Regions from separate parts of the Streptomyces sp. NPDC014733 genome, predicted to be linked through region 1. Evidence: riboswitches for the same ligand, from Rfam matches in the RefSeq annotation. Region 1 holds a riboswitch; each other region holds the start of a gene.

Region 1 (4,205 bases):
CGCAGCGCCTCGGAGAAGGACTCCGCACCGATCGGGGCGATCATGAACTCCTGGATGTCGACGTTGGAGTCGGCGTGCGACCCACCGTTCAGGATGTTCATCATCGGGACGGGCAGGACGTGCGCGTTCGGGCCGCCGAGGTAGCGGAAGAGCGGCAGGTCGCTGGCCTCGGAGGCGGCGTGCGCGACGGCGAGGGAGACGCCGAGGATGGCGTTGGCGCCCAGCGAGCCCTTGTTGTCGGTGGCGTCCAGGTCGAACATGGCCTGGTCGATGAGGCGCTGCTCGGTGGCGTCGTAGCCGACCAGCTCCGGGCCGATCTGCTCGATGACGGCGAGAACGGCCTTCTCGACGCCCTTGCCCTGGTAGCGGTTGGGGTCCCCGTCGCGCAGCTCGACGGCCTCGAAGGCTCCGGTGGAGGCACCGGACGGGACGGCGGCCCGACCGGTGGAGCCGTCGTCGAGGCCGACCTCGACCTCGACCGTGGGATTACCTCGCGAGTCGAGAATTTCGCGGGCTACGACGACGTCGATGGACGGCACGTTGTCTCCTTCATGGGTGTCTGGAGTTCTGCGGCACGAGCCTAACGGCCCCCGGGCCTTCCGCTACCTCGCGGCCCGCAGGACGGGACGAAAGGTGCCTCGGACGCCGGGTTCCTGATATTCGACAACGAAGGCCGCGGAACGGAAAAGCAGCTGATAAGGGGCGGGCACGACGCTGTGTCCGGGACCAGGGTACGGAACGGCGAAACCCCGCCTCGGCGCGCGGAGGGCGGCGACGGCGGGGAGCCGGTGCCGCCCCGGGGACGTGCGCGCCGGGCGGGGTATCCCGTGGGGGGAGGTCCGCGGGTGAGCGGGGGCTCCCGGGCGGTGCCGGGGGCCGTGGCCCGCGGGGTCCGGGCGGCAGGCCGCCTCCCGGTCCGGTGTGCCGCGCGTACCGCCGTACGCACGGGATCGGAGGCCGGGAGGGGGCAGAGGCCCGGGGGTGCGGGATCAGACGTGGAGCTTCTGGCCCGGGAAGATGAGGTTCGGGTTGGAGCCGATGACGGACTTGTTGTCCGCGTAGACCGACTTCCAGTTCTTGCCGTGCGCCTTGGCGATCTTGGCCAGGGTGTCGCCGGACTTCACGGTGTAGTTGCCGTGGCCCATGACGTGGTGCTGCGGCGTCGCGGGACGGGACTGCTGCTGCGGGGCCTGCTGCTTCGGCGCCTGCTGCCGCGGGGCGGCCTTGGGCTGCGGGGCCTGCTGCTTGGGGGCGGCCTTGGTGGCGGAGGTGTTCAGGTCGGGGGACGGGCCACCGGCGGTGAGGTTGCCCGCACCGGCGCAGGACCAGGCGCCCGGGCCCTGGATGGCGAGGAGCTTCTCGGCGGCCTGGATCTGCTGGGCCTTGGTGGCCAGGTCGGCGCGGGGCGCGAACTGCGTGCCGCCGGCCGCCGCCCAGCTGGAGGCGGAGAACTGCAGGCCGCCGTAGTAGCCGTTGCCGGTGTTGATCGACCAGTTGCCGCCGGACTCGCACTGGGCGACGGCGTCCCAGGTGGAGACGGAGGCGGCGGAGGCGTTGGTGGCGCCCATCAGCGGGACGGCCACGGCGGCGCCGGCGACACCGGCGAGGGTGGCGACGCGGACGGCCTTGGAGGGGCGACGGTGCTTGGCCTTGTTGATCAGCATGCTTCGTTTTCCTCACCGACGCCTGCGAGGTGAGCTGTCGGGTTCGGGCGGTGTGGATTGCCCGGCCGTGTGACGCGCACACGGCTTCACCCCAAGCCGGTTGACCCGCTTTCACGGGCGGGGCCGGCGCTTACCTTGGGTCCCCCGCTCCTGCCTTCGGCGCTTGCGCGTCGACCACCTTCGCCCACCGGCAGGATTCGGCGTGTGAACGAAGGGCCCGCTTTGGCGAGCGGTCCTGACCGTAAACAGAACCCCCCGTGTCGTTCAAACCCCGCTTTCTGCACCCAGTTGACCGCCAACGGCCGCAGAAGGCACATATTTCCGCAGGTAGGACACGGTGCGGAATCGAAGGGCAGGTCGGGACACCCCGGACGGCGACGAGACCCATGTCTCACTTTCGCCAAAACGGGCAAAAGCCGCCTATCGGCTCGATCAGTGGCCCAGGTCGAGGAGTTGACCTGGGTGGATGAGGTCCGGGTCGGCGCCGATGACGTCCTCGTTGCGCTCGTACAGCGCGGGCCAGCCGCCGGGCAGGTCGCGCGCCTCGACGATGGCTGACAGGTTGTCACCGGAGCGCACGGTGTACGCGCCCTCGTCCGGGTCCGTCCGCTCACCGCCGCGCGAGGCGTGCCGCCCCGGGGCGCGGTCGCCGTCCGCGTCGGCGTCGCTGCCGCCGCGATGGCGCCCGGAGCCGTCGCCGTCACGGGAGCCGCCGGTGTCCGCCGGAGGCGTCGCACGGGACGGGTGCGAGGGCTCGGAGGGGTGCGAGGCGTGGTCGGACGGGTCGGTGGACGGCTCGCCGGACGGGCCGGGCGTACCGGGCCGCTGCGAGCCTTCGGGTGCCTCGGGGGAGCCGGTGGCGTCGGGCGAGGTGGACGGGTCCGGGGAGTCGGACGGGTCCGGGGTGCCCTTCGGGGTGGCCGGGTCGGTGGTGTCCGGCGCCGAGGGCGTCTCCTGGTCGGAGTCGGTGCCGGTACCGGTGTGGGCGTCGTCCGCACCGGCGGGCGGGGTGGTGACGGAGCCACCGGGGTCGACGTCGGGCGCCGCGCCGTCCTCGGTGAGTCCGGCCTCGGACGCGCAGCGCGGCCAGGCCTCGGGGCCGCGGTCGGCGAGGATCGCCTGGGCCACGGCTATCTGCTGGGCGCGGCTGGCCAGGTCGGGGCGGGCCGCGTACTCCAGGCCGCCGTAATCGCGCCACATGTCGAGGGTGAGCTGGAGTCCGCCGTAGAAACCGTTGCCACCGGCGCTGGACCAGATGCCGCCGGACTCGCACTGGGCGACCCGGTCCCAGGTGGAGGTGTCGGCGGCGTGGGCGGCGCCCGCGCCGAGAAGGGGCAGGGCGAGGCCCGCGCCGGTCACACCCGCCGTGACAAAGAGGGCCGGTGCCTGGCGGGGGCGACGGTGTCTGCCGTTGCCGGTGCGCATGCGATTGCCTTTCGAGCGGCGGTTGAGTTGTCCGTCCCGCCGCCCCGGTCCGGCCGCCCGGGATCCGGTACGGCGTCCACCGGGGCGATGGAGCGCTTGTTCGGTGGCAAGGTAACCGGGCTCACGGGGCGTCACAAGCCGGTGTAGCGGAGATCACGTGTAGGTCACGTGGCTGATGGAGCGTCAACTTCCGGGCTGCGGACGGCCGTCCGCGCAGGTGGACGGCGTGTCGTCAGGGGGCCGGGGTGAACTCCACGGGGAGGGCGCGCAGACCGCGCATGATGAGCCCGCCACGCCACCGCAATTCCTCCGGATCCGCCGCGAGCCGGATGTCCGGCAGGCGGGTCAGGAGGGTGGCGAGCGCGGTCCGCCCTTCGAGGCGGGCGAGCGGCGCGCCGAGGCAGTAGTGGATGCCGTGGCCGTAACCGAGGTGCGGGTTGTCGGTGCGGCGCAGGTCGAGGGTGTCCGGGGCGTCGAAGCGCGCGGGGTCGCGGTCGGCGGCGGCGAGCACCACCAGCACCGGATCGCCGACGGCTATCCGCTCCCCGCCGAGCGTCAGCTCCTCGGTCGCGAACCGCCAGGTGGCCAGCTCGACCGGGCCGTCGTAGCGCAGCAGCTCCTCGATACCGGTGGTCAGCACCTCGCGGTCGCCGGCGGCCAGCGACTTCTGGAGGAGTTCACGCTGGTCGGGGGTGCGCAGCAGGGCGTAGGTGCCGTTGCCGATGAGGTTGACGGTGGTCTCGAAACCGGCGAAGAGCAGGATGAACGCCATCGCGGCGACCTCGTTCTCGGTGAGGTGCTCGCCGTGGTCGGAGGCGCGGATCAGGCCGGAGATCAGGTCCTCGTCGGGCGCGGGCTCGGGCGGCAGGACGGCGCGCTTGCGGTGGATCAGCTCGGCGAGGTAGCCGCGGATCTTCTTGACCGCCTTGGCGACGCCGCCGCGCGGCCCGCCGCCGGTGCCGCCCGGCTTGGTGTGGCGGAGCATCATCCCGGCCCAGTCCCGGAAGTCGTCCTGGTCCTCACGCGGGACGCCGAGCAGGTCGCAGATGGCGTAGATGGGCAGCGGGAAGGCGAACTCGTGGATGAGGTCGGCCTCGCCGCGGGCGGCGAAGCCGT
Region 2 (4,205 bases), on a different contig from region 1:
AGATCGGCGTCAAGCTGGCCGTCCTGGTCGTCATCCTGGGGCTGGTCTACGTCAAGCGGGACGAGGAGAGCATCGCCAAGCCGCTGTTCGGCACGGTCGGCCTGCTCACCATGGTCAACATCTTCATCGCGGTGCTCTGGACCTGAGCCCGACCGGGGCGCGCGGCCGCATCCCCCGCGCCCCCGGCACACTCCGCGTACGCCTCCGGCCCGGCCCCTCACCGAGGGACCGGGCCGGAGCCGTGCAACCGGGGAGGCGCGCGGTGCGACGGCCTCCCCGAGGGGCGTCACGCGGGGCGGACGCTGCCGTAGATCGGCATGTAGTAGATCGACTCGATGCGGACGCTGGCGCCCGGCTTCGGGGCGTGGATCATCTTGCCGTCGCCGATGTACATCCCGACGTGGCTGATGTCGTTGTAGAAGAACACCAGGTCACCGGGGGCGAGGTCCTTGGTGGCGACGCGCTGGCCGACCTTGACCTGGTCCCACGTCGTACGCGGCAGGCTCACCCCGGCCGCCTTCCACGCGGCCTGCGTCAGCCCGGAGCAGTCGTAGGAGTTGGGGCCGGTGGCGCCCCAGACGTACGGCTTGCCCATCTGGGCGCGGGCGAACGCGAGCGCCTTCTCGGCCTTGGTGCGGTACGAGCCGTCGGCCGGGCCGCCGCCCTGGCCCGGGTCGGTCGTGCCCGTACCGGGGGAGCCGGTGTCCGCGCCGCCGCCGGGCTGCTCGTGCTGCTTGCGCTCCTCCTCCTCGGCCTTGCGGCGGGCCGCCTCCTCCTTCTGGCGCTCCAGCTCCGCCAGCCGCGCCTTCTCCTGGGCGGTCAGCTCGGAGAGCAGCTGGCGGGCCTCGGCCAGCTTGCCCTGGACCGTCCGCTTGGAGCCGGCCAGCTCGGACCGCGACTCCTGGAGGCGGTCCAGGCTGCGGGTCGCCTCGGCCCGCTGGTGGGCGGCGGCGGCCTGTTGCTCCTGGTAGGCGTCGACGGCCTGCTGCTGCCGCCCGGTCAGCCGCTCCATCAGATGGCTGCGGTCGGCGAACTGCTGCGGGTCCTTGGAGAACATCAGCTGCGCGGTGGTGCTCACCCCGCCGCTGCGGTACTGCGCGGCGGCGAAGGTGCCCAGCTCCCGGCGGGCCTCGTTGAGCTTGCCGGTGCGGCGCGCCGCGGCGTCCTGGAGGTCGCTGACCTCGGACCGCCGCGCGTCGACGCGCTCCTTGACGGCGTTGTACTTCTGGGTCGCGACCTCGGCCTGGCGGTAGAGGGTGTCGACCTTCTTCTTGACCTCTTCGACGGTCGGCTTCGGGGAGCGGGGGGACGCCTCGGCAGACTGCGAGAGCAGGGTGACCGTGGCGAGGGCCGCGGTCGTCAGGCCGGCGGCCGTCCGGCGGCTGCCGGGCGAGATGAGGACGCGGGTACGCGGCTTGCGGTGCGACGGCAAGGCCGACGACTCCTTCCGTGGACCGCCTACCGGGTTAGCTGTCGGGTTCGGGCGGTGTCGCAGACGGAAGGCTTGCCCTACGGTCCGTACGTGCGCACGCGCGCGGCCGTACCGACCGATTCACCCCGGTGGTGCTGATGGGTCCCCGGCTCCGGGTGCCGTGGGGCAGGGCCGGACTCGGCGGAGGCGGCCCGTGCGGACGCTGTCGTCCACGGGATGCGGGCAGCCCGAGCGTGAACCTAGCCAACTCGTGTGGCTCCTGTGAAGGCAGATGTTCGATTTGCCCGAAACCTTTTCGTGGCCTGTGTGCATGAGGTGACGTTCGTGTGGGCAGGGCGAGGCTTCTGCGTGGAATGCCGGGTTCCCGGGGCGACGCGGAGCGGAACGCCCCGGACTTCCGGCCTTTCCCCGGCTCCGGCCCCGACTGTCAGTGGGGCGGCCTAGACTCGGTGGGCGATGAGCAGCCTCTTTGACGACAGCTTCCTGGCGGACCTCGCCCCCAAGGACGAGGAGCCCCCGCCGCCCCCCGAGGACGAGCACGGCCCGGCCCCGGAGGAGGTCCCGCACGACCTCTTCAGCGGGAAGTTCGACGCCCCCGTACCCCGGGACGCGCACTACCGCGACGGCGCCGCCCGCCCCGCGGTCGACCCGGCCACGCTCCTGGAAGGGCTCAACGACGCCCAGAAGGCCGCCGTGGTGCACTCCGGCGGCCCGCTGCTGATCGTCGCCGGAGCCGGTTCCGGCAAGACCCGGGTGCTCACCCACCGCATCGCGCACCTGCTCGCCGCCCGCGGCGTCCACCCCGGCCAGATCCTCGCGATCACCTTCACCAACAAGGCCGCCGGTGAGATGAAGGAGCGCGTCGAGGAGCTGGTCGGCCCCCGGGCCAACGCCATGTGGGTCTCCACCTTCCACAGCGCCTGCGTCCGCATCCTGCGCCGCGAGTCCAAGCACCTCGGCTTCACCTCGTCGTTCTCGATCTACGACGCCGCCGACTCCAAGCGCCTGATGGCCCTGGTCTGCCGCGATCTCGATCTCGACCCCAAGCGGTTCCCGCCCAAGTCCTTCAGCGCCAAGGTCTCCAACCTCAAGAACGAGCTCATCGACGAGGAGACCTTCGCCGGACAGGCGGCCGACGGCTTCGAGAAGACGCTGGCCCAGGCGTACGCGCTCTACCAGGCGCGGCTGCGCGAGGCCAACGCCCTGGACTTCGACGACATCATCATGACGACCGTCAACCTCCTCCAGGCGTTCCCGGACGTCGCGGCCCACTACCGCCGCCGCTTCCGCCACGTCATGGTCGACGAGTACCAGGACACCAACCACGCGCAGTACACCCTCGTGCGCGAGCTGGTCGGTCCGGCCGAATCCGCCGCCGAGCTGTGCGTCGTCGGCGACGCCGACCAGTCGATCTACGCCTTCCGCGGCGCCACGATCCGCAACATCCTCCAGTTCGAGGAGGACTACCCGGACGCCACGACGATCCTGCTGGAGCAGAACTACCGCTCCACCCAGACCATCCTCTCCGCCGCCAACGCCGTCATCGAGCGGAACGAGAACCGCCGCCCCAAGAACCTCTGGACCGAAGCCGGCGAGGGCCCCCGCATCACGGGGTACGTCGCCGACACCGAGCACGACGAGGCCCAGTTCGTCGCCGAGGAGATCGACCGCCTCACCGACGCGAAGGACGCCCGCGCCGGAGACGTCGCGATCTTCTACCGCACCAACGCCCAGTCCCGCGTCTTCGAGGAAATCCTCATCCGCGTCGGACTGCCCTACAAGGTCGTCGGCGGCGTCCGCTTCTACGAGCGCAAGGAGGTCCGCGACATCCTCGCGTACCTGCGGGTGCTCGCCAACCCGGAGGACACCGTCCCGCTCCGCCGGATCCTCAATGTCCCCAAGCGCGGCATCGGTGACCGCGCCGAGGCGATGATCGACGCCCTGGCACTCCGCGAGAAGATCAGCTTCCCCCAGGCGCTGCGCCGCGTCGACGAGGCGTACGGCATGGCCGCCCGCTCCGCCAACGCCGTCCGGCGCTTCAACACCCTGATGGAAGAGCTGCGCACCATCGTCGAGTCCGGCGCCGGACCGGCCACCGTCCTCGAAGCGGTCCTGGAGCGCACCGGATACCTGGCCGAGCTGCAGTCCTCCACCGACCCGCAGGACGAGACCCGGATCGAGAACCTCCAGGAACTCGCCGCCGTGGCCCTGGAGTTCGAGCAGGACCGCGTGGCCGGCCCCGCCGCGGAGGGCGCGGACGCCGATGCGGAGGAGCCCGTATCCGGTGGCACGCTCGCCGACTTCCTGGAGCAGGTCGCACTGGTCGCCGACTCCGACCAGATCCCCGACGAGGACGAGGACGGCAGCGGCGTCGTCACGCTCATGACCCTGCACACCGCCAAGGGGCTGGAGTTCCCGGTCGTCTTCCTCACCGGCATGGAGGACGGCGTCTTCCCGCACATGCGCGCCCTCGGCCAGACCAAGGAGCTGGAGGAGGAGCGCCGCCTCGCCTACGTCGGCATCACCCGCGCCCGCGAGCGCCTCTACCTCACCCGCTCCACGATGCGCAGCGCCTGGGGACAGCCGTCGTACAACCCGCCGTCGCGGTTCCTGGAGGAGATCCCCGCGTCGTTCGTCGACTGGCGGCGCACCGGCCCGGCGACCCCGTCCGCGACGATGGGCGGTATGCGCTCCGGCGGCAGCGGGGGCGGCGGCGGTCTCAGCTCCGGTTTCGGTACACCGCGGGCCAAGAGCGGCCCCAGCGGGTTCGCCA
Region 3 (4,205 bases), on a different contig from region 1:
GGACGGCGCCCACGTCGTGGCGGGCGGCGACCTCGGCCAGTTCGCCCTCGTAGGTGTCGCGGGAGACCAGGTTGTACTGCGGCTGGAGGGCGACGTAGCGGGCCAGGCCCTCGCGCTCGGAGAAGGACAGCGCCTCCTCCAGGCGGGCGGCCGAGATGTTGGAGGCGGCGATCTCACGGACCTTGCCGGCCCGGACGAGGTCGTCGAGGACGGTCAGGAACTCGCCGACCTCCAGCGACTCGTCGTCGTAGTGGGTGTAGTAGAGGTCGATGTGGTCGGTGCGCAGGCGGCGCAGCGAACCCTCGACGGCCTTCTTGATCGTGGCGGCGGAGAGGCCCTTGAGGCCGGGGAGGGCACCGACCTTGGTGGCGATGACGACGTCGTCGCGGTTGCCGCGGGCGGCGAGCCAGTTGCCGATGACGGTCTCGGACTCGCCGCCCTCGTTGCCGGGAACCCAGGCCGAGTAGGCGTCGGCGGTGTCGATGAAGTTGCCGCCGCCGGCGACGTACGCGTCGAGCACCGCGAACGACTCGGCCTCGTCGGTGGACCAGCCGAAAACGTTGCCGCCGAGGCAGAGCGGGGAGACGGAGAGCGAGCCGAGAGGCTTACGTGTGGTCATGCCGTCATTCAACACACCGCGCGGCGGCGGCATTTCCGGGCCGCGGCATCCGGGTGTACCGGCCCCGGCACACCTGGCAGCCCATCCGCGCGGGCGGCCCGGAGCCCGGCGCGCGGTGGTGGCCCGGAGCCCGGCCCGGCGCGCGACGTCCTCACGCGCGCCCCGGACGCGAGCCCCGGACTCCCCTCAGGGCCGCAGCGGGCTCAGACGTTCAGACCCCGGGCCCGCAGCCACGGCATCGGGTCGATCGGGCCGCCGCCACCGGGACGGACCTCCAGGTGGAGATGGGGGCCGGTGACGTTCCCGGTGGCGCCGACGCGGCCGATGACCTCGCCGGTGGAGACCTTGCCGCCGGTCTTCACCATCGACGAGAGGTGGCAGAACCACAGCTCCGTACCGTCGTCGAGGGTGAGGACGATGCGGTAGCCGTACGCACCGGCCCAGCCCGCCTGGGTGATGGTGCCGGAGTGGACGGCCTTGACGGGCGTGCCCGTGGGGGCGGCGAAGTCCTGGCCCGTGTGGTCGGCGGCCCAGCGGTCACCGGCCTGGCCGAAGCCGGCGGTGAGGGTGTACGAGGTGACCGGCAGCAGATAGCTCTTGGCCAGCTCGGCCAGGCGCGCGGCCTCGGCCTTCGCGCGGGCCTCGGCCTCGCGCTTCGCCTTGGCGGCCGCCTCCTTGCGCGCGGCCTCGGCGCGCTCCGCCTTCGCGTCGGCCACCGCCTCCTTGTGGTCGCTCGCGGCGGTCTGCTCCGCGCGGGCGAGCGCGCGGTGTTCGGCGGCCTCCCGGGCGTCGCGCTCACCGGCCTCCTGCTGGGTGTCGGCCTGCTGGAGGATGCGGCTGCGCAGCGCCTCCCCGGCGCCCGTGCCCTGCCCGTCCTCGGCGGTGAGGCCGGCGGACGAGAGCGGCGCCGCGGTGGTGGCCGGGCCGGACGCGTCGTCGGAGCCGAGCAACGGCCCGATGCCGGGCAGCGATTCGGCGGCCGGCAGCGCTCCGGTGACGTCGGAGGCGAGGGCGCCGATGTCCGGCATGGAGATCGGGACCGGCGGCTTGTCCTCGGCGGTCGCCATGCCGCCGGCGCCGACCGCCGCGATCACCCCGACGCCGAGGACCGTGCCGCTGCGGGCCAGCGCGGAGCGCTGCTTCCCGACGCGGTGCCGGCCGCGGACGGACCGCACGGACTCCTCGGTCGGGTTCCACTCGCCGGGACCGTCGTCCGCGACACCGTACGGGCCGGGGCCCTCCGGGGCGAACGCGCCCGGAGCGAAGGTGGCCGTATCGGTCAGGGAATCCGGCAGATCCTGGGGGAGGGGGTGGGCGGACGGAGCCTCGGGGGCAAGCCTGTTGGACGCCACGGGGGCGCACTCCTTTCCTTCCTTCGCGCCTACCGGGTTAGCTGACGGGTTCGGAGCAGGAAGGTCTCCTACGGGCGGCCTCTGGCCGAGGCGTCCGATTCACCCCATGGAGGTGGTTCCCCGGTTCCCTCGGCGCCGCTCGGGACACCGCGGCAAAGACAGGACACGTCACGGCAGTTCACGAAATATCGACGCATCGGCGTGCGGGGAGACGCCGTAGCGGGAAGTGACCACCGGTGTGCCTGGGTGCCCGGCATACCTGAAGAGCGCGTACGGGATTCGGCGTGGGGGCACGGTGCCGCCTCTGCGACGGCTGGGACGACCGCGCTCCGTTATCGGACAGTAATAGAGATCGCGGCCGATTTCCAAGCGATCCCGCGAATCCCCTCCGTACGACGACGGCTCTTGGCCAAGACTTTTCGGGGCAACGTCCGTGCAAACCGGTCGAGTTGATCACCCTTCACGAAACGGCCTGCGGATGATTGTGCATCACTTGTTATGCGGAGGGGTGCGCACTCCTCACGCTCCGTGAGGGCAGTAGCGTCTGATCATGGTCGTCGACTTCGTCAACAACGCACAGGCCCTGGCAGCGCGCTACCGGGACTTCTCCTGGAGGGAGGCGCGGGGCCGCTGCGCGGCCCACGAGGAGCTGACGGCACGGATCGGGCAGGACCCGGAGCTGTGCGAACTCCTCGCCGCGTCCCTCCCGGTGGGCAACAAGCAGCAGCCCAACCTCCTGCTGGCGGCCGTCCGCCACCTCGACGGCCCGCACGCCGAGCAGGGCCCGCGCGGTGAGCCGGCGTACGGCCGCTGGCGCGAGTGGACGATCCGGCACTGGGACGAGGTCCGTGCGGTCGTCATGAGCCGCTCCACCCAGACCAACGAGCCGGGCCGCTGCGCCACCTTGCTGCCTCTCCTGGCCCGCCTCCGCGGCCCGTTGGCCCTCCTGGAGGTCGGCACCTCGGCCGGTCTCTGCCTCCACCCGGACCGCTACCGGTACGCGTACGAGCCGGACGCCGCCCCAGGGGCCCCCGGGCCGGACACGTCCCCGGAGGCGCACGTCCTCGGCGCCCCGGACAGCCCGGTCACCTTCCGGTGCCGCGTCGGACGGGAGGACCGGGTGGCCGCGGCGGATGCGGCGACGCCCGCGCGGCTCCCGGAGATCGTGTGGCGCGGCGGCATCGACCTCACGCCGCTCGACCCGGTGGACGACCCCGAGGCGCTGCGCTGGCTACGGTCCCTGGTGTGGCCGGGCACCCCGGAGCGGGCACAGCGGCTGACGGCGGCGGTGGACGCGGTACGGGCGGCGCCGCGGCCCGAGATCGTCCGCGGCGACCTGGTCGAGGAGTTGCCGGCGCTGGCGGCGCGGGTCCCGGCGGACGCCACACTCGTCGTCTTTCACACCTCGGTACTGCCGTATCTGCCGCCCGCGCACCGGGAGCGGTTCGCCGACCGGGTGCGCGCGCTGCTCGCCGGGCGGCCGGGCGGCGGCCACTGGATCTCCCAGGAACACCACTCCGTCACCCCGTGGCTCCCCGCCCCGGCCGCCGGCCGCCTCACCCCGGGCCACCGGGAACAGCTGCTGACCCTCGCGCTGGACGACCGCCCGGTGGCCCTGACGGGGGCACACGGCCAGAGCCTCCACTGGGTGGCGTAGAGGTCTCCGCCCACGGGGCCGTACCGGCGCGCGGGAGCCGGCCGCGCGCCCCGCGTGCCGGGGCGGCCCCGGGCTCCCCGCGCGCCCGGCGCGTGCCCGCGCTCCGCGCGCCCCGTCACTCCCCCGTGCTCCGGCCCTACTCCTCCAACGGCCGCTGCACCGCCAGCAGCGCCATGTCGTCCGTGCCCGCCCCGCCCGTGTGCGCGGCGACCTCGGTGACCAGCGTGTCCAGCAGCCGGTCGGGCCCGGAGAAGACCCGGCCGCGCAGCCGGGCCACCGGGTCGTAGAACTCCCCCGCCCGGTCGCGCGCCTCGGTCAGCCCGTCGGTGAACAGCAGCAGGAGCGAACCGGCGGGGTAGAACAGCTCGTCCGCGCGGTCCGGCCACCCGGCCACCTCGCTCATCCCCAGCGGCAGCGCGTGCACCGCGGGCACCAGTGTCCGCAGCCCGCCGTCCGGGGTGAGCAGCAGCGGTGGCGGATGCCCCCGGTTCAGGACGCGCAGCACGGCGCGCTCCCCGGACGGGATCTCCGCGAGCACGGCCGTGGTGAACCCCTCGTACTGGTCGAGGCCCTCGCG
Region 4 (4,205 bases), on a different contig from region 1:
AACCGGCCCGGTGCGCGCGCGGCCGGGCGCGAGGCGGGCCGCGGGTGGGCGAACGGTGGTGGCCGGGCAGCGTCAACCGGGCCGGACGTGGTGCGGAACACCGGAGGTGGGACTTCCGGGGCACCGGGGACCTCATGAGAGACTGGTCTAGACAACTGTGACGACTTGAAGGGCAACACCATGGCTGAGCGCCGCGTCAATGTCGGTTGGGCCGAGGGGCTGCACGCCCGTCCCGCCTCGATCTTCGTCCGTGCGGCCACCGCCGCCGGCGTTCCCGTGACGATCGCCAAGGCCGACGGCAACCCCGTCAACGCGGCCTCGATGCTCGCGGTGCTGGGCCTGGGCGCCCAGGGCGGCGAAGAGATCGTGCTCGCCTCGGACGCCGAGGGCGCCGAGGCCGCGCTGGAGCGTCTGGCGAAGCTGGTCGCCGAGGGGCTCGACGAGCTGCCGGAGACCGTCTGAACCGGGACGCCCCCGCCTCCCCGCAGCCGGGGAAAGGCCCCGCCGCCACGACCGGAACCGGTCACCGCGGCGGGGCCTTTCGCCTTCCCGGCGACGGAACGCCGCGCACCGCGCACCACGGCGGCCCGCTCCCCCGCCCGTAATTCCCCGCCCCTTCGGCACCGCACGCCCGAACAGTGGAATGCGCCGCCCCACAGGTGCGGCAATTCCCGGATGGCGTGTTTTATCGGAACCCGATTCCACAATTTTCCGTACGAGGCCGAAAGGATCCCGCCATGCGTCGGGCATCCCGTATACCGCGCCCCTAGGAAGAACGCACGCGCCCCCTGCCGACGGGGCGTGCCACGGGGCGCGCCGCGGCCTGCCGGTGCCGCGGGCGGTAGGCCGGCAGCGACCGCGCCACGTGCGAGGCCATCGTGGCCCGTGCCGCCTCCGCGTCGCCACGGGCCACCGCGTCCAGCACCGCGCCGTGGTCGTCCCAGGTCTCCGCGTACCGCGCCGGACGCTCGACGACATACATCCACTCGATCTTCCGCCGCACCTGGGTCAGCAGCGCGGTCAGCCCCGGATTGCCCGCCGCCAGCGCCAGCGTCTCGTGGAACCAGCCGTCCAGCCGGGGCAGGTCACCCGGGCATTCACGGCGGGCGCGCTCCCTGCCGAGCCGCACCACGCCCCGCAGGACCTTCAGCTGCGCGTCGGTGCGGCGGGCCGCCGCGCGGGCGGCGCCCATCGGCTCCAGGAGGGCCCGCAGGTCCAGGAGATCGGCGGCCTCCTGGGCGGTGGGCGCGGCGACGCAGGCGCCCGCGTGGCGACGCGCGGTGACGAACCCTTCCGACTGGAGGGTCCGTAACGCCTCACGGACCGGCACCCGGGAGACGCCGTACCGGGTGGCCAGAATGTCCTCGACGAGGCGGCTGCCGGGAATCAGCGCACCGGAAACGATGTCGTCGCGAATCGCCGTGGAGATACGCTGCACGGAAATCTCGCCTTGCGTCATCGCGGGCACCTCCACCGTCCTCCCCGGAAAACGCCGGTGCACGGCGCCTTTTCCGCGACTCTATTCGACGGTGACGGCCCCTTTACCGCCTTCACACATTCATGGAAATCTTTTGGGGAGTGCGTTCCCCGGCCGCGGGAAATCCGGCCATCCGCCGGACGGCACCGGACACGGCGGAGCCCCGGACACCCTGTGAGGGCGGTCCGGGGCTCCGGGGGGTGCGGGGTCAGACGTTGACGCCGTGCGCCCGCAGGTAGGCGATCGGGTCGATGTCCGAGCCGTAGTCCGGGCCGGTGCGGGCCTCGAAGTGCAGGTGCGGGCCGGTGACGTTGCCGGTCGCGCCGGACAGCGCGATCTGCTGACCGGGCATCACCTGCTGGCCGACCGAGACACCGATCTGCGACAGGTGGCCGTACTGGGTGTACGTGCCGTCGTTCATCTTGATGACGACGTTGTTGCCGTAGGCACCGCCCCAGCCGGCCTCGACGACGGTGCCCGCACCGACGGCGTGCACGGTGGTGCCGGTGGCGGCATGGAAGTCGATACCGGTGTGGGTGCCGGAGGACCACAGTCCGCTGGACGCCTTGTAGGCGGTGGAGACGTACGAGCCGGCGATCGGGGCGACGAAGGCGTTGAGGCGCTTGCGCTCCTCCTCGCGGGCGGCGCGGACCTCGTCCTCGTGCCGCTTGTCGGCCGCAGCCTTGGCGGCCTGGGCCTGCTTCACCGCGTCGGCCTCGGCCTTCGCCTTGGCCTCGGCCGTCTCGGCGACGGCCTGCTGCGCATCGGCCTGGGCCTGGACGCGCTCGGCGAGTTCGTCACCGAGGACGACGGCCCGCTGCAGCCCCGTGTCGTGCGCGGCGCCGGAGGTGGCGGCCATCGCAGGGGAGGAGACGGAGGCGACGACGCCGGTGGCGGCGAGACCGGCGATGCCGGCGATGTTGCGGGTCGTCCGGGCGCTGCGGCTCGGACGGCGGTGCTTCCCGGTGGCACGGGTGAACGCCATGTGCTGGCTGGTCCTTTCCTTCCTTCTCGCCTACCGGGTTAGCTGACGGGTTCGGAGCAGGAAGGTCTCCTACGGGTTCCTCCGGAGAGGCACCCGATTCACCCCAGGGGACATGTGGGTCCCCGGCTCCCCTGGCTCGCGCCGTACGGGGACTCGGCGATGGCTGTCCGGTGCCGCGGTTGCGGCGTGCTGCTGACGGACAGCGCGCATGACGCTAATCGCGGCAACTTTCAATCGGCAAACAGAAACGCCATATTGTGCGTTACGCCACACCGGATCCACGGAACCGGAATCCGACGTTCCTCAGCACAAAGGGGATCCCGAGGGCGTTTCTTCCCCCTCGGGATCCCCTTTCGTCCGGCTCTGCCGGGCTGTCGGAACGGCCCGGCCGGGGCCGCCGCCCCACGGTTCGTCAGCCGCTGACGACCGTCACCTCACCGATGCCCAGTGCCCGGACCGGCTCGGCGATCTGCGCCGCGTCACCGACCAGCACCGTCACCAGCCGGTCGGCCGGGAACGCGCTGACCACGGCGGCGGTCGCCTCGACCGTGCCGGTCTCGGCCAGCCGCGCGTACAGCTGCGCCTGGTAGTCGTCCGGAAGATGCTGCTCCACCTGGTCGGCGAGGGTGCCCGCGACCGCTGCCGCCGTCTCGTACTTCAGCGGCGCGACGCCGACGAGGTTCTGCACCGCGACGTCCCGCTCGGCGTCGGTCAGCCCCTCCGCCGCGAGGGTGCGCAGCACCTTCCACAGGTCGTCGAGGGCCGGGCCGGTGGACTCGGTGTCGACCGAGCCGCTGATCGCCAGCATCGAGGCGCCGGTGGGCCCGCCGGGCGCGTCCGGCGCCGACGACCGCAGCACCTGGCCGAAGGCCCGCACCCCGTAGGTGTAGCCCTTCTCCTCACGCAGCACCCGGTCCAGACGCGACGTCAGGGTGCCGCCCAGGCAGTACGTGCCGAGGACCTGCGCGGGCCACTGGCGGTCGTGGCGGTCGGCGCCGATCCGCCCGATGAGCAGCTGCGTCTGCACCGCGCCGGGGCGGTCGACGATCACGACACGGCCGGTGTCGTCCGCGGTGATCGGTGAGACGGCGACCGGCTCGGCGGGCGACCCCTGCCAGGCACCCAGCGTGTCGGCGAGCGCCGCGTCCACGTCGATGCCGGTGAAGTCACCGACGATCACGACGGTGGCCGCCGCGGGCCGCACATGCGCGGCGTAGAACGCCCGGACGGCCGCCGCGTCGATGCGACCGACGGTCTCCTCGGTGCCCTGCCGGGGCCGCGACATCCGCGACGACGCGGGGAACAGCTCCTTGGACAGCGCCATCGCGGCGCGGCGCCCCGGGTTGGCCAGCTCGTGCGGGATCTCGTCGAGGCGGTTGCGCACCAGGCGCTCCACCTCGCTCTCGGGGAAGGCGGGGGCGCGCAGCGCGTCGGCGAGCAACCCCAGCGCGCGCGACAGCCGGGAGGCCGGGACCTCCAGGGAGACGCGGACACCGGGGTGGTCGGCGTGCGCGTCCAACGTGGCGCCGCAGCGCTCCAGCTCGGCGGCGAACTCCTCGGCGTCGTGCCGGTCGGTGCCCTCCGACAACGCCCGCGCCATGATCGTGGCGACGCCGTCCAGGCCCTCCGGCTCGGTCTCCAGCGGCGCGACGATGTCGACCTCGACGGCGACGACCTGCTGGCCGGGGCGGTGGCTGCGCAGCACCGTCAGGCCGTTGGGCAGCGCGCCGCGCTCGGGCGCCG

The links. Region 1 has a riboswitch for cyclic di-AMP ahead of ACF1BH_RS21075 (transglycosylase family protein). Riboswitches for the same ligand answer to the same signal wherever they lie in the genome.
Region 2: linked by a shared signal. The riboswitch ahead of ACF1BH_RS03200 (NlpC/P60 family protein) and the one ahead of ACF1BH_RS21075 (transglycosylase family protein) in region 1 are both predicted to bind cyclic di-AMP.
Region 3: linked by a shared signal. The riboswitch ahead of ACF1BH_RS28135 (M23 family metallopeptidase) and the one ahead of ACF1BH_RS21075 (transglycosylase family protein) in region 1 are both predicted to bind cyclic di-AMP.
Region 4: linked by a shared signal. The riboswitch ahead of ACF1BH_RS05400 (M23 family metallopeptidase) and the one ahead of ACF1BH_RS21075 (transglycosylase family protein) in region 1 are both predicted to bind cyclic di-AMP.

Annotation. Positions count from the first base shown of each region.
Region 1 covers NZ_JBIBYO010000009.1:112,694-116,898, reverse strand. Annotated here, with positions in the region: gene eno (phosphopyruvate hydratase) at 1-539, opposite strand, end outside; gene ACF1BH_RS21075 (transglycosylase family protein) at 990-1,664, opposite strand; cyclic di-AMP (ydaO/yuaA leader) riboswitch at 1,669-1,877, opposite strand; gene ACF1BH_RS21070 (transglycosylase family protein) at 2,097-3,089, opposite strand; gene ACF1BH_RS21065 (cytochrome P450) at 3,322-4,205, opposite strand, start outside.
Region 2 covers NZ_JBIBYO010000001.1:718,366-722,570, reverse strand. Annotated here, with positions in the region: gene ACF1BH_RS03205 (hypothetical protein) at 1-146, shown strand, start outside; gene ACF1BH_RS03200 (NlpC/P60 family protein) at 287-1,432, opposite strand; cyclic di-AMP (ydaO/yuaA leader) riboswitch at 1,440-1,625, opposite strand; gene pcrA (DNA helicase PcrA) at 1,889-4,205, shown strand, end outside.
Region 3 covers NZ_JBIBYO010000017.1:93,106-97,310, reverse strand. Annotated here, with positions in the region: gene ACF1BH_RS28140 (aldo/keto reductase) at 1-619, opposite strand, end outside; gene ACF1BH_RS28135 (M23 family metallopeptidase) at 823-1,971, opposite strand; cyclic di-AMP (ydaO/yuaA leader) riboswitch at 1,984-2,133, opposite strand; gene ACF1BH_RS28130 (DUF2332 domain-containing protein) at 2,522-3,628, shown strand; gene ACF1BH_RS28125 (PP2C family protein-serine/threonine phosphatase) at 3,765-4,205, opposite strand, start outside.
Region 4 covers NZ_JBIBYO010000002.1:108,628-112,832, reverse strand. Annotated here, with positions in the region: gene ACF1BH_RS05410 (HPr family phosphocarrier protein) at 181-462, shown strand; gene ACF1BH_RS05405 (GntR family transcriptional regulator) at 767-1,459, opposite strand; gene ACF1BH_RS05400 (M23 family metallopeptidase) at 1,686-2,462, opposite strand; cyclic di-AMP (ydaO/yuaA leader) riboswitch at 2,475-2,631, opposite strand; gene ACF1BH_RS05395 (M16 family metallopeptidase) at 2,875-4,205, opposite strand, start outside.